Regions from separate parts of the Kitasatospora sp. MAP12-44 genome, predicted to be linked through region 1. Evidence: riboswitches for the same ligand, from Rfam matches in the RefSeq annotation. Region 1 holds a riboswitch; the other holds the start of a gene.
What was found. Region 1 has a riboswitch for glycine ahead of gcvT (glycine cleavage system aminomethyltransferase GcvT). Riboswitches for the same ligand answer to the same signal wherever they lie in the genome.

Region 1 (7,152 bases):
CGGAGCGAAGTTCTCGGAGGCGATCATTTCGAGGGTGGACTGCTGGCGGTGCAGCTCGGCGTCGACCGCGGCGGCGATCTCCGGGTCGAGCGCGTGGAGGGACTGGTTGAGAACCGTCATGGTGGCGTCTTCCCTTGGGGCGGTTCGAGCGTTGGGGAGGCCGGGGCGGCCGCTGCGCTGCGGCCGCCCCTCAGGGTCGATCAGGAGGCGAACGCGGTGTACTCGTCGGCGCTCAGCAGGTCGTCGGCGGCCTCGGTGACCTTGACCTTGAAGAGCCAGCCGCCTTCGAATGGCGCGGAGTTGACGAGCGCCGGGTCGCTGACGACGTCCTCGTTCGCCTCGACGACCTCGCCGGTGACCGGCGAGTACAGGTCGCTGACCGACTTGGTGGACTCGAGCTCGCCGCAGGTCTCCCCGGCGGTGACGGTGTCACCGACGGCGGGCAGCTGGACGTAGACGATGTCACCGAGGGCGTCGGCCGCGTGGGCGGTGATGCCGATGGTGGACACACCCTCCTCGGCGGCGCTCAGCCACTCGTGGTCCTTGCTGTACTGCAGCTGCTGCGGGTTGCTCATGGTGCTCATTCTCCAGGATGGGAAGCGGGGATGGCCAAAGCGGTCCGCCGGGCGGACAGCCGAATGGGAGGAGGGCCTAAGCCCGACCGGTCTTAGCGGGCGCGCTTGTAGAACGGCAGTGCGACGACCTCGACCGGCTCCTGCTTGCCGCGGACGTCCACCGCGACGGTGGTGCCGGGGGCGGCGTACGCGGCGTCCACGTACGCGATGGCGATCGGCTTGCCCAGCGTCGGGGAGGGGGCGCCGGAGGTGATCCGGCCGATCGGGGTGCCGTCGGCGGCGACCACCGCGTACTCGGCGCGCGGCACGCGCTTGCCCTCGGAGACCAGGCCGACCAGCTTGCGCGGCGGGTTGGTCTCGGCGTTGGCGGCGGCCGCCTCCAGCGCCTTGCGGCCGATGAACGCGCCGTCGTTGGTGGTCTTGTCGAAGCGCACCACCCGACCCAGGCCCGCGTCGAAGGGGGTCAGGTCGGTGCTCAGCTCGTGCCCGTAGAGCGGCATGCCGGCCTCCAGGCGCAGCGTGTCGCGGCAGGACAGGCCGCACGGCACCAGACCGCTCTCCCGGCCGGCCTCGGTCAGCGCCTGCCACAGGTGCTCGGCGTCGGCGGGGGCGGAGAAGATCTCGAAGCCGTCCTCGCCGGTGTAGCCGGTGCGGGCGAGCAGCACGTCCTTGCCGGCCACCTGGGCGGGCAGGATCGCGTAGTACTTCAGGCCGGGCAGGTCGGCGTCGGTGAGCGAGGCCAGGATGCCGTTGGCCTCGGGGCCCTGGACGGCGATCAGCGCGTAGGCGTCCCGGTCGTCGCGGACGACGGCGTCGAAGCCGTCCGCGCGGGCGGTCAGCTCGTCCAGCACCAGCTGGGCGTTGGAGGCGTTGGCGACGACCATGAACTCGTGCTCGGCGAGCCGGTAGACGATCAGGTCGTCCAGGATGCCGCCGTCCTCGCGGCAGATCATGGTGTAGCGGGCGCGCAGCACGCCGAGCGCCGAGACGAAGCCGACCAGCGCGTGGTCCAGCATCTCGCCGGCCTGCGGGCCGCTGACGGTGATCTCGCCCATGTGGGAGAGGTCGAAGAGACCGGCCTTGGTGCGGACGGCGAGGTGCTCCTCGCGCTCGCTGCCGTAGCGCAGCGGCATGTCCCAGCCGGCGAAGTCGGTCATGGTCGCGCCGAGGGCGCGGTGCAGGGCGTCGAGCGCGGTCAGGCGGGGGGACGTCACGGCGGTTGACTCCTAGGGCTGGCACTCAGGGACGACGCACGGGCATGGGGCCTGTACGCGGACATGCGGGGGCGCGATCTCCCCATCTGTCGTCAAACCTGAGAGCTTCACCACACACCTGTCCGAGGTCCAGGATGACGTGGCTTGCACCGTGGGTGGGCGCACGGCGCGGCCGTGTCCACTTTCCAGATGTGCCTCGCCCACGCGGTAGGGGTGCCTGAGAGATTCCGGGGAGGACTTGCTCCTTCGGCGCCGGTCGTGCCGTGACGGCATTCCGGGCTCTCCCGCGCGGGTTCGAGCGGCCAGTATGAAGTTCGGATGTCCGAGCGGACGCGCTCATCATGGCATGCCCGACAGCAGGACGGGAGAGGGGGGCGATCCGGGCTCGGTAGGCTGTGCCTCGCGCGCGAACGGGACACGCCTCGCGCGGCGCGAGACGGGTGGGCAGCACGGATGGGAATCCCCGCAGAGGGCCTTGCACCGACGGCACAGGGGTGGGCCGAGCCGGGTACGGCGCCGGTCGGCGGTGGCTGGCCGGGCAATGAGCTGGAGCAGGTGCTGACGGCCGCGATCGGCGACCCAGGGGCGACCCCGCGGGTGGTCGAGGTGCTGGCGCGCAGCCAGGTCTGGATCCCGCTGCCGGCCGGCGGCGACCCGCGCGGGCAGATGCTCGACCTGCCGACGATCGAACTGGCCGGCGCGCCGTACGTCCCGGTGTTCTCCTCCCAGGAGCAGTTCCTGCAGCACGGCGGCGGGCTGGCCTGCGCCGTCGCGCCGGCCTGGGAGTTCGCCCGCGGGCTGCCGCTGGGCGTCGGCATCGCGGTCAACCCCGGTGGGCCGGTGGGCATCCCGGTGCCGCCCGAGGGTGTCGGCGAGGTGCGCCGCGGCCCGCTGCAGGACCGCTGGGCGGGCGCGCCGGGGAGCCCGGACGGGGGCGCGGGGCCCGGGCTCGGCGCCCGGGTCGCACTCCGTTTGCTGGAGCCGCACGAGGAGCCGGTGGCGTTCCTGACCGCGGTCCACGCCGAACTCGGCGCGCTGCCGGGCGTGCTGACCGCCCGGCGCGCGCTGGCCTCGGTGGAGGGCGAGCCGCCGGTGCTGTTCGTGGGCGTCCAGCTGGATCCCGAGCGTCCGGCCGAGCCGGCCGACGCCAATGCGGCGATCGGCCGCGCGCTGGGCGTCGCGCCGCTGCCGTGGGGCGTGCACATGGTGCTGCTGGACCTGGTGGCGGACCCGGTGGTGGACTGGCTGCTGCACCGGGTCCAGCCGTTCTACGCACGGATCTGAGACGGAATCGCGCACCCGGGGGATGTCGGCATGACGGTTGTCGGCGAAGCCCCGTAGGGTGCTGCCGACATCTTGGCCGCGAGCCAGGCAAACCCGGAGCGACCGGCGGACCGACCGGCAGCAGGACGACGACGGAGGGCTCGACGTGAACGCAGGCGGCGCCCCGGGGCCGTGGGGCCCGGCACCCGGCCCGCGCCCCGGCGCGGACCCGGGGGTGCTGGAGCGCGCCCTGCGCGAGGTCGCGCCCGAGCGCTACGACGCGTACGAGACGCTGCTCGGCGCGCTCGCCGCCGGCCAGGTCTGGATGCTGCTCTGGCACGGCCAGCCCGGCAGCCCGGACGCGCAGTACGGCAACATGGACATCGGCGGGCTCGGCTACGCCCCCGCCGTCACCTCGCCCGAGCAGCTGGCCGCCAGCGGCTGGTCCCGCGCCCACGAGCTGATCACCGGCCGGGAGATCGCCGCCGCGCTCTACCGCACCCGCTGGGGCCTGTGGCTGAACCCGCACGCTCCCGGCGGCGGCGTCGGCATCCCGTGGGCCGACCTGCGCCGGGTCGCCTCCGGCCTGGACCGGCTGCCGGCCGGGCCGCTGCGGCTGAGTGAACCACAGGTCGCCGCGGCGCAGTTCTACTCCGTACTCGAACAGCAGGCCCCGTCGGTGCGGCCGGTCCGCTCGCTGCGCCGCGCCTGGGTGCAACCGGTCGTCGACGAACCGTACTTGGCGATCGGCCTGGAGCTCTACGACACCTCGCCGCCGGCCGTCGAGGCGGTCCGCGCGCTGATGCAGCGGGCGATCGCGCAGGCACCCGAGGGGCTGGCCGTGTCGACCGTCGCGATGAGTGACGAATACGACCCGGTGGGGCTCTGGATGCGTGCCCACGCCCGGCCGTTCTACCACCGCGAGGCCACCCCCGCGCCGTACCCGGCCGCCGCGCCCTACCCGGGTGGCTACCCGCCCCAACAGCCCTCCTACGGCTACCCGATGCCCGCGCAGGGCACCCCGCCGGCGACCGGTCAGGGCTGGCCACAGCAGCCGTGGCAGGGCTACCCCGGGCGTTGAAAGCCGTCAATATCTGACGCTTGGTCACCCTCCTCGGCACTGCCTGAACAGTGACATGCAGGTTTACCGATCATGAACAACGGCAGATCACAGTTGGGCATCCTTCGACCTGCAGGTCTGGCGCAACGCTGCACGCAACGTGAAGAGTTCTGCGCACCGCACCAGCCGAGCAACCCGAACGGCGCGCAGCTCAGGACCTGACCAGGATCTGACCAGGATCTGTACCAGCGTGCGCGCCCCGGGACGCCATGGGCCGACGACCGTCGGCGAGGGGACCGTACTGCCCATGACCACACCCACCGACACCACCGCAGCCGTGCCGGACGAGCCCGCCGCCCCGGCGCCGGCCGCTCCCGCCGCCCGGATCGAGGGCCGCTCGCTCGGCCGCATCGCCTGGACCCGCTTCAAGCGCGACAAGGCCGCCGTGGCCGGCGGCATCGTGGTGATCCTGCTCATCCTGATCGCCGTGCTGGCCAAGCCGCTCGAGTCCTGGTTCGGCCTCAACCCCGATGTGCTGCACCAGGATCTGCTGGACGCCGACCTCGGCGGCCTGCCGACCGGATCGTTCGGCGGCATGAGCCTGAGCCACCCGCTGGGCGTCGACCCGGTGCTCGGCCGCGACCTGCTCTCCCGGATCCTCGAAGGCTCCTGGGTCTCGCTGCTGGTGGCCTTCAGCGCGACCGTGCTGTCCAACACCATCGGCACCGTGCTCGGTGTCGTCGCCGGCTACTACGGCGGCTGGGTGGACGCGGTGATCAGCCGGATCATGGACACCTTCCTGGCCTTCCCGCTGCTGCTCTTCGCGATCTCGATCTCGGCCTCGCTGCAGGCCGGCGCGTTCGGCCTGCACGGCCTGCCGCTGCACCTGGGCGTGCTGATCTTCGTGATCGGATTCTTCAACTGGCCCTACATGGGCCGGATCGTGCGTGGCCAGACACTCTCGCTGCGCGAGCGGGAGTTCGTCGACGCGGCCCGCAGCCTGGGCGCCCGCGGCCCGTTCATCCTGTTCAAGGAACTGCTGCCGAACCTGGTCGGTCCGATCGTCGTCTACTCGACGCTGCTGATCCCGACCAACATCCTCTTCGAGGCCGGCCTCAGCTTCCTTGGTGTCGGCATCCAGCCGCCGCAGGCCTCCTGGGGCGGGATGATCAACGACGCGATCAAGTACTACCAGGTGGACCCCGAGTACATGGTGGTCCCCGGTCTGGCGATCTTCGTCACCGTGCTGGCCTTCAACCTGCTTGGCGACGGACTGCGCGACGCGCTCGACCCGCGCAGCAACTGACCAGCTCCCAGGAGCGGTTCGGTCACGACCAGCTCAGCCCTCCACCGTCTTGCCCACCACACCCTCAAGGGGTTGATCCAAGCAATGCGCAGATCTCGTACCCTCGCCCTGGCCGCGGTGGCCACCACCGCCGTCCTGGTGGTGAGCGGCTGCTCCAGCTCCAAGACCGCGGGGCCCACCGGCTCCGGCGCCTCGGGCGCCAACGCGGCCACCACGGGCATCGTGAACGCCTCGGACCACAAGGGGGGCACGGTCACCTATGAGATGAAGGGGACGCCGGACTCCTTCGACCCGGGCAACACGTACTACGCCTACATCTACAACTTCTCGCGGCTGTACGGGCGTCCGCTGATGACCTTCGCGCCCGGCTCCGGCCAGGCGGGCAACAAGCTGGTCCCGGACCTCGCCTCGGCGCCCGGCCAGGTCAGCGCCGACGGCCTGACCTGGACGTACCACCTGCGCGCCGGGCTGAAGTACGAGGACGGCACGCCGGTCACCTCCAAGGACGTCAAGTACGCGGTCGAGCGCAGCAACTACGCGCCGGACGTGAACTCCAACGGCCCGACGTACTTCAACGAGCTGCTGGTCGACAACGCCTCGCCGTACCAGGGTCCCTACAAGGACAAGACCGGTGGCCTGAACTCCATCCAGACCCCGGACGACCTGACGATCAGCTTCCACCTGAAGCAGCCGTTCGCGGACTTCGACTACCTGGTCAGCGCCCCGCAGACGGTCCCGGTGCCGCAGGCCAAGGACACCGGCGCCACGTACGTCAACCACGTGATGTCGACCGGTTCCTACATGTTCCAGTCGTACCAGGACGGCAAGCAGCTGACCCTGGTGCCGAACCCGAACTGGAACCCGGCCACCGACCCGATCCGCAAGCAGCTCGCGGACAAGATCGTGGTCAAGATGAACATCGACCAGGCCACCGTGGACAACGACCTGCTGGCCGGCAACGCCCAGGTCGACCTGGTGGGCGGCGGCGTCGACCCGCAGACCCAGGCCAAGCTGCTGCTGGACCCGTCGTTGAAGGCGCAGACCGACAACTCCTACGGCGGTCGCCTGGTCTACATGGCGCTGAACACCAAGGTCGCGCCGCTGGACAACATCGACTGCCGCAAGGCCGTCGAGTACGCGGTCGACAAGACCTCGGTGCAGACCGCCGAGGGCGGCCCGATCCGCGGTGAGATCGCCAACACCGTGATGCCGCCGGACATCACGGGCCAGCAGGCGTTCAACCTCTACCCGTCGACCAACAACAACGGTGACGTGGCCCAGGCCAAGGCCGAGCTGGCCAAGTGCGGTCAGCCGAACGGCTTCAAGACCACCATCATCGCCCGTAGCGAGCGCGACACCGAGGTGGCCGCGGCGACCTCGATCCAGGCGGCGCTGGCCAAGGTCGGCATCACCCTGACCATCCAGCAGTACCCGCAGGGCAAGTACTTCTCGGACTACGCCGGTGTGCCGAAGTTCGACGACAGCAACAACGTCGGAATGATCATGATGCAGTGGGGCGCCGACTGGCCGACCGGCTACGGCTTCCTGCAGCAGATCGTCGACGGCCGGTCCATCAAGGACTCCGGCAACAGCAACCTGGCGCAGCTGAACGACCCGGCGATCAACAAGCTGATCGACGACGCGGGCAGCAACACCAGCATCGCGGCCCGCAACACGGACTACGCGGCGATCGACAAGCAGACCATGGCGGACGCGGCCTACGTGCCGCTCACC
Region 2 (7,152 bases), 4.4 Mb from region 1:
CCGCGCCCAGCCACGCGATCACGCCCAACCGGACCCGGCCCTGTCGCGCCACGCCGGTATGCCGCATTCGCACGCCGATCTCGCACGGAGAGGCGACCAGCCATGACCCTGCAAACGCCCCAGCCCCCGCCCAGTGCCCTGCGCGCCGTCCTGGCCGCGCTGACCTCCGACGCCGCGCTGCGGCAGTCGGGGGCCGGCCCGCTGCGCAGTCCCACCGGCCCCCTGCTGCCGGCCCATCCCCTGGCCGTGCACCAGCTGCCGCCAGGAGCCGGCACGACGCGCGCGCTGGACTCGGCGCCGCGGACGGGCTGGCGATTCCTGATCAAGCACGGCGGCGAGGTGGTGGCCGCCGCCGAGGTGGTGCGGGCCGCGGAGGGCCACACCTTCTCGCACTTCGCCGCCGGCCCCTACCTGGACTCCACCGTGCAGGCGCTCGCACAGGCCTGGCAGCTGGCCCACCCGCTGCGCTCCCGCCACCAGCCCCGGCTGCTGTCGATGCCCGGCCACTACGCCACCGCGCTCTGGCTGCACTCCACCGACACCGCACCGGACGGTGATCTGCTGATCCCCCTGGCGCCGGCACCGCTCGGCGTCACCGCCCACCGCGCCTACCCCGCCGCCGAACTGCTCGCGCTGCTCGCCCGGCCCACCACGACCACGGTCGCCGCCGCCGCACCGCTGGCCGCCGTCCCGGCCTTCTAGCGCACTCAACGGTCTGCACTGACTTCTGGCGCACTGCCCGAACGGGCTACCCAGGGCCATCCGGTCGGATCACCGACCGGGTGGCCCGTTCGTCATCCCAAGGCCCCGCAGACCATCTGAATGGGTGATCTCTGCCCCGGAGTTGTGGCGCAAGTCACCAAACCGCTGCGGGATCGCCCCAGGACACCGACACTGGGAACCAGCGTGGAAGGACAGACTTCCTACCCACTGAATTGCCGACTCACACCTGGGCCGGCCGGACAGGATCCGATCATCGGCACGGCAACGCGGCCCCCTGGGGCACGGCGCCGCTGCGGGGGCGAGGATCGCGAACAGAGCGAGGTACGAAGATGTGCCAGCACCGACCTGAGTGCCCGTCGGCCGAGTCCGCCGACCGGGAAGCGGCCATCCCGGTCGCCCGTCACCCCGAGCAGGGCTGGAGCCTGCTCTGCAACGGCGTCCTGCTCTTCGAGGACACCGGCGAGCTGCTGCCCGACGGCCGGGTGATCGCACCCCACCGCCCGCTGGCGATCGCCGCCTAGCGCCCGGACAGGCCCCAGCCTCCCCGAACGCACCGTGGGCCCGGCGGAAGGACTTCCGCCGGGCCCACGTCATGCCTGCCGGACCACTCAGGCGTCGTACTCGTCCATCGGCGGGCACGAGCAGACCAGGTTGCGGTCACCGTAGGCGCCGTCGATCCGGCTCACCGGCGGCCAGTACTTGTCCGCCGGGTTCACACCCGCCGGGAAGACCGCCTCCTGACGCGAGTAGCCGTGCGCCCAGTCGCCGGCCATCGTGGCGGCGGTGTGCGGAGCGTGGTGCAGCGGGTTGTCGACCGCGTCCCACTCGCCGCTGCCGACCTTCTCGATCTCCGCGCGGATCTCGATCATCGCGGCGCAGAACCGGTCGATCTCGTGCAGGTCCTCGGACTCGGTCGGCTCGATCATCAGCGTGCCGGCCACCGGGAAGGACATCGTCGGCGCGTGGAAGCCGTAGTCGATCAGACGCTTGGCGATGTCGTCCACGGTCACGCCGGTCGCCTTGGTGAGCGGGCGCAGGTCGATGATGCACTCGTGCGCGACCAGTCCGCCCGGGCCGGTGTAGAGCACCGGGAACGACGGCGCGAGCCGCTTGGCGATGTAGTTGGCGTTCAGCACCGCGACCTGGGTCGCGCGCTTGAGGCCCTCGCCGCCCATCAGCCGGACGTACGCCCAGGAGATCGGCAGGATCGCGGCCGAGCCCCACGGCGCCGCCGAGATCGGGCCGACGCCGGTGGCCGGGCCCGCCTCGCTCTGCAGCGGGTGGTTGGGCAGGTACGGCGCGAGGTGCGCGCGCACCGCGACCGGGCCGACGCCCGGGCCGCCGCCGCCGTGCGGGATGCAGAAGGTCTTGTGCAGGTTCAGGTGCGAGACGTCCGCGCCGAACTTGCCCGGCTTGGCGAGGCCGACCAGCGCGTTCAGGTTGGCGCCGTCCACGTACACCTGGCCGCCGGCCTCGTGCACGGCCGCGCAGATGTCGGTGATCTGGGTCTCGAACACGCCGTGGGTGGACGGGTAGGTGACCATCAGCACCGCGAGCTCGTCGCGGTGCTTCTCGATCTTGGACTGCAGGTCCTCGACGTCCACGTCGCCGTCGGTCAGCGTCTTGACCACGACCACCCGCATGCCGGCCATCGCGGCGGAGGCCGCGTTGGTGCCGTGCGCCGAGGCCGGGATCAGGCAGACGTCACGCTGGGTGTCGCCGTTGGCGTGGTGGTAGGCGCGGACGGCCAGCAGGCCGGCCAGCTCGCCCTGCGAACCGGCGTTCGGCTGGATGGAGACCGCGTCGTAGCCGGTGACCTCGACGAGCTGCTGCTCCAGCTCGCGGATCAGCGTCAGGTAGCCCTGCGCCTGCTCGATCGGGGCGAAGGGGTGCAGCTGGCCGAACTCCGGCCAGGTGACCGCCTCCATCTCGGTGGTGGCGTTGAGCTTCATGGTGCACGAGCCCAGCGGGATCATGCCGCGGTCCAGCGCGTAGTCCCGGTCCGAGAGGCGGCGCAGGTAGCGCAGCATCGAGGTCTCCGAGCGGTGGCTGTGGAAGACCGGGTGGGTGAGGTACTCGTCCTCGCGCAGCAGCGCGGCGGGCAGCACGTCGGCGCTCTCGTCCACCTCGGCGCCGATCACGCCGAACGCGCTCCACACCGCGTCCAGGTGCTCGCGGGTGGTGGTCTCGTCGCAGGAGACCGAGACCAGGTCGGCGCCGTCCTGGTAGAGGTTGACGCCGGCCTCGCGGGCGGCGGCCACCACCTCGGCGGCGCGGCCCGGGACGCGGGCGGTGACGGTGTCGAAGAACTCGCCGTGCAGCAGCTCGACGCCGCCCGCGCGCAGGCCGGCCGCGAGCGCGGCGGCGTAGCGGTGGGTGCGGCGGGCGATGTCGGCCAGGCCGTCCGGGCCGTGGTAGACGGCGTACATCGAGGCCATCACGGCGAGCAGCACCTGGGCGGTACAGATGTTGCTGGTGGCCTTCTCGCGACGGATGTGCTGCTCGCGGGTCTGCAGGGCCAGCCGGTAGGCGCGGTTGCCGTCGGCGTCGACCGAGACGCCGACCAGGCGGCCGGGCAGGTTGCGGGCGTACTCGGCGCGCACGGCCAGGTAGCCGGCGTGCGGGCCGCCGAAGCCCATCGGGACGCCGAAGCGCTGCGAGGTGCCGCAGGCGATGTCGGCGCCCAGCGAACCCGGGGACTTGAGCAGGGTCAGCGCCAGCAGGTCGGCGGCGACCGCGACGACCGCGCCCAGGCCGTGCGCCTGCTCTATCACGGCGCTCAGGTCGCGCACCGCGCCCGAGGCGCCGGGGTACTGGAGCAGCATGCCGAAGACGCCGCGCTCGGCGATCTCGGCCGGGATGCCGCCGGACAGGTCCGCGACGACGACCTCGACACCGGTCGGCTCCGCGCGGGTCTGGATCACCGCGATGGTCTGCGGCAGCGTGTCGGCGTCGACCAGGAAGACACCGCCCTTGACCTTGGTGACCCGGCGGGCCAGCGCCATCGCCTCGGCGGCGGCGGTGCCCTCGTCGAGCAGCGAGGAGCCGGAGGTGTCCAGACCGGTCAGGTCGGAGACCACGGTCTGGAAGTTGAGCAGCGCCTCCAGGCGGCCCTGCGAGATCTCCGGCTGGTACGGCGTGTAGGCCGTGTACCAGGACGGGTTCTCCATGACGTTGCGCAGGATCACCGGCGGCGTGAAGGTGCCGTAGTAGCCCAGGCCGATCATCGGCGTGAGCACCTGGTTGCGGCCGGCCAACTCGCGCAGCTCGGCGAGGACCTGGGCCTCGCTGCGGCCGTCGGGCAGGTCAAGACCGGTGATGCTGCGGATCGCCTCGGGCACCGCGGCGGCGGAGAGGTCGTCGAGCGAGCTGTAGCCCACGTGCGCCAGCATCTTGGCCTGCGCGGCACTGTCGGGGCCGATGTGGCGCGACTCGAAGGGGCTGGCCTGCTCGAGCTCGCTGAGCGTGGCGGAGCTGTGGGGGCGACCGGCGGTCGGCTGGGCATTCATGGTGGTCGAGGCCTCCTGGTCACGGACCGGCGGGGGCACGCACGCCGGTAGGCCGTCGCCGCTGCGCGCAGCGGATCGACCCTGGGACGGACGAGCCCGACAGGCCTCCCCCTCTGTCATCGGGACCTGAGAGCTTCGCCCGCGCGGGGCGGTCGCCCCGTCGGCTTGCACCGTCGGTGAGGGTGGTGGCCGTCGGCTCCCTCGCCGGCGGTCCTGCCCTTCTTTCCAGAGTGACCTATCCCACACGGTACGGATGCCTGAGAGATTCCGGGGAGGAGTTGCTCCTTCGGCGCCTCGATCCCCTCCTTTTCGAGGGGCGAGGACTCTCCCGAGCGGGTTCGGCGGTCGCGCCCAGGGTACCAGCGGAGACGCATTCGATCACCGCTGAGGTGAGCGAGACCACTCACCTGAACAGCCCAGTTCACGCCCGGACGGCGGCGCTCCGCTCGCCGCTGTCCGGTTCATGGCTTTTGGTGTGAACGGAGGCCGTAGCAGCCCACAGGAGGAATAGCGTGCATACCGACATCGACCCCCGAGACCTGATCGGCCACAAGGCCGTCGACCGCAACGGCGACAAGATCGGCACGGTGGACGAGGTCTACCTCGACGACGCGACCGGCGAGCCGGAGTGGGCCGCCGTGCGGACCGGGATCTTCGGGCGGGACGCCTTCGTCCCGCTGACCACCAGCGAGTTCTCCGGCGAGGAACTCCGGGTCCCCTACGACAAGTCGCTGATCAAGGACTCCCCGGACTTCGGCGTCGGTCAGCACCTGTCACCCGCCCAGGAGCTCCAGCTCTACCGCTACTACGGCCTGGACTCCCCCGGCGCCGCCCGCCCGGCGAGCGCCGAGCCCGTGGCCGCCGGCCGGCGCAAGCAGGAGGATCTCGACTTCGGCGCCGTCCCGGCGGGGGCCGCGACCACCATGGCCCGCCCGCTGGCGAACGCCACCTCGACGTCGCACGCCGCCTCGGCCACGGCCCCGCCGCCCACCGTCGGCCTGGACAAGCCGGTCAGCCAGAGCCGGACGACCACCCCCGACCCCGTGCACGCCACCGCACCAAAGGCCGCCACCACGGCGGCCGTTGCCACCGACGCCACCCACAGCCGGGCCACCATGCCGCCACCCGGCCCGGTCGAGCTGACGCTGCGCGAGGAGCGTCTGGAGATCACCAACGAGTGGCACGTGATCGGCACCGCACGCCTGCGCAAGTACGTGGTGACCGAGGCGGTGGAGCGCCGGGTGCCGGTGGTCCGCGAGCGGGTCCGGGTGGAGCGGGTGCCGGTCGGCGAGGCCGAGCAGGCCGCCCTCTCCGAGCAGGAGATCCTCGAGGCGGTGGAGGAGGTGACGCTGCACGAGGAGCGTCCGGTCGTCCGCAAGTACGTCGCGCCGATGGAGCGGGTGCGGCTGATGGTCGAGCGGTACACCGAGGAAGAGGTGGTCCGCGACGAGCTGCGGCGCGAGCAGGTGGAGATCCACGACGGCGGCCCCACCTAGCCGAAAGCCACCGCCACGGCCCGGACCTGCACCGTCAGGTCCGGGCCGTGGCATGTCCGTTCCCTGGGGGGAGAAGATTCACCGGTAGATATTTGACATGGTGAAGCATTCTCGGCATGGTTACTTCAGTTCATTGACTTTCACCAGCTTCAAGCAGCTCGCTCGAAGCACATGCACTGGAGGATTCACCGTGAGTGAGGCACCACAGCCCACCGCGACGGCCGAGAAGCAGAGCACCTCCCGGGTGCTCCCCGCCCTGGTACTGGCGATGCTGGCGTTCAGCGTGGTGCAGACGGCGGTTGTCCCGATCCTGCCGTCGCTGGCCCGGGAGCTGAACGTCCACGGCTCCACCATCACCTGGCTGATGACGGCCAACCTGCTCTCCGCCGCCGTCCTCACGCCGCTGCTCGGCCGCTTCGGCGACCTGCGCGGCCGCAAGCCGATGCTGCTCATCTCGCTCGGCGGCCTGGTGCTCGGCTCCGGCCTCGCGGTGTGCACCCACTCCTTCACCTGGCTCGTGGTCGCCCGCGTGCTGCAGGGCGCCGGCGGTGGCGTGCTGCCGCTGGCCATCAGCATCGTGCGCGACGAGCTGCCCAAGCAGAAGGTCACCGGCGGCGTCGCCGCGATCAGCGCCAGCATGGGCGTCGGCAGCGGCCTGGGCCTGGTGGCCACCGGCCTGCTGCTGGAGCACTGGAACTACAAGTCCATCTTCTGGATGGGCCTGGTCTTCGGTCTGATCGCGCTCGCCCTGGTCGCCCTGCGCGTCCCCAAGGACCCGGTGGTCGACAAGGCCGGCGGCGCCGACCCGCTCGGAGCGATCACCCTGGCCGGCTGGCTCTCCGCGCTGCTGATCGCCGTCAGCCAGGGCAACGAGTGGGGCTGGACCTCCAACAAGACCCTCGGCCTGTTCGCCGTGGCCGCCGTGATCGCCCTGATCTGGGGCATCATCGAGACCCGGGTCAGCCACCCGCTGGTCGACATGAAGATGATGGCCCGCCCGGCCGTCGCGTTCACCAACATCTCCGGCCTGCTCATCGGCTTCGGGATGTACGGCTCGTTCCTGGTGATCAGCAACTTCACCCAGACGCCCGAGAAGATCGCGCACTACGGCTTCACCGCCACCGTGCTGCACGCCGGCGTCATGCTGCTGCCCTCCGCCCTCGGCTCGATGGTCGCCGCCCCGCTCGGCGCCCTGCTCATCGCCCGGCGCGGTCCGCGCCTGCCGCTGGTGCTCGGCGGCGTGTTCGGTTCGGCCTCGATGATCTTCCTGGCCCTCCAGCACAGCCAGCAGTGGAACATCTACCTCGCCTCGGCGGTCTTCGGCCTCGGCGTGGGCATGGCCTACGCCGCGATGCCCGCCTACATCAACGGCGCCGTCCCGGCCGAGCAGAGCGGCATCGCCAACGGCATGAACGCGGTGCTGC

Region 2: another riboswitch for glycine. It lies ahead of gcvP (aminomethyl-transferring glycine dehydrogenase); the one in region 1 lies ahead of gcvT (glycine cleavage system aminomethyltransferase GcvT).

Annotation. Positions count from the first base shown of each region.
Region 1 is NZ_JARZAE010000004.1:5,582,517-5,589,668, forward strand. It holds gene glyA (serine hydroxymethyltransferase) at 1-120, opposite strand, end outside; gene gcvH (glycine cleavage system protein GcvH) at 201-575, opposite strand; gene gcvT (glycine cleavage system aminomethyltransferase GcvT) at 668-1,789, opposite strand; glycine riboswitch at 1,985-2,086, opposite strand; gene P3T34_RS25805 (enhanced serine sensitivity protein SseB) at 2,243-3,073, shown strand; gene P3T34_RS25810 (enhanced serine sensitivity protein SseB C-terminal domain-containing protein) at 3,288-4,133, shown strand; gene P3T34_RS25815 (ABC transporter permease) at 4,420-5,418, shown strand; gene P3T34_RS25820 (ABC transporter substrate-binding protein) at 5,503-7,152, shown strand, end outside.
Region 2 is NZ_JARZAE010000004.1:1,193,437-1,200,588, forward strand. It holds gene P3T34_RS06045 (hypothetical protein) at 103-702, shown strand; gene P3T34_RS06050 (DUF5999 family protein) at 1,053-1,244, shown strand; gene gcvP (aminomethyl-transferring glycine dehydrogenase) at 1,332-4,232, opposite strand; glycine riboswitch at 4,468-4,573, opposite strand; gene P3T34_RS06060 (PRC and DUF2382 domain-containing protein) at 4,745-5,728, shown strand; gene P3T34_RS06065 (MFS transporter) at 5,919-7,152, shown strand, end outside.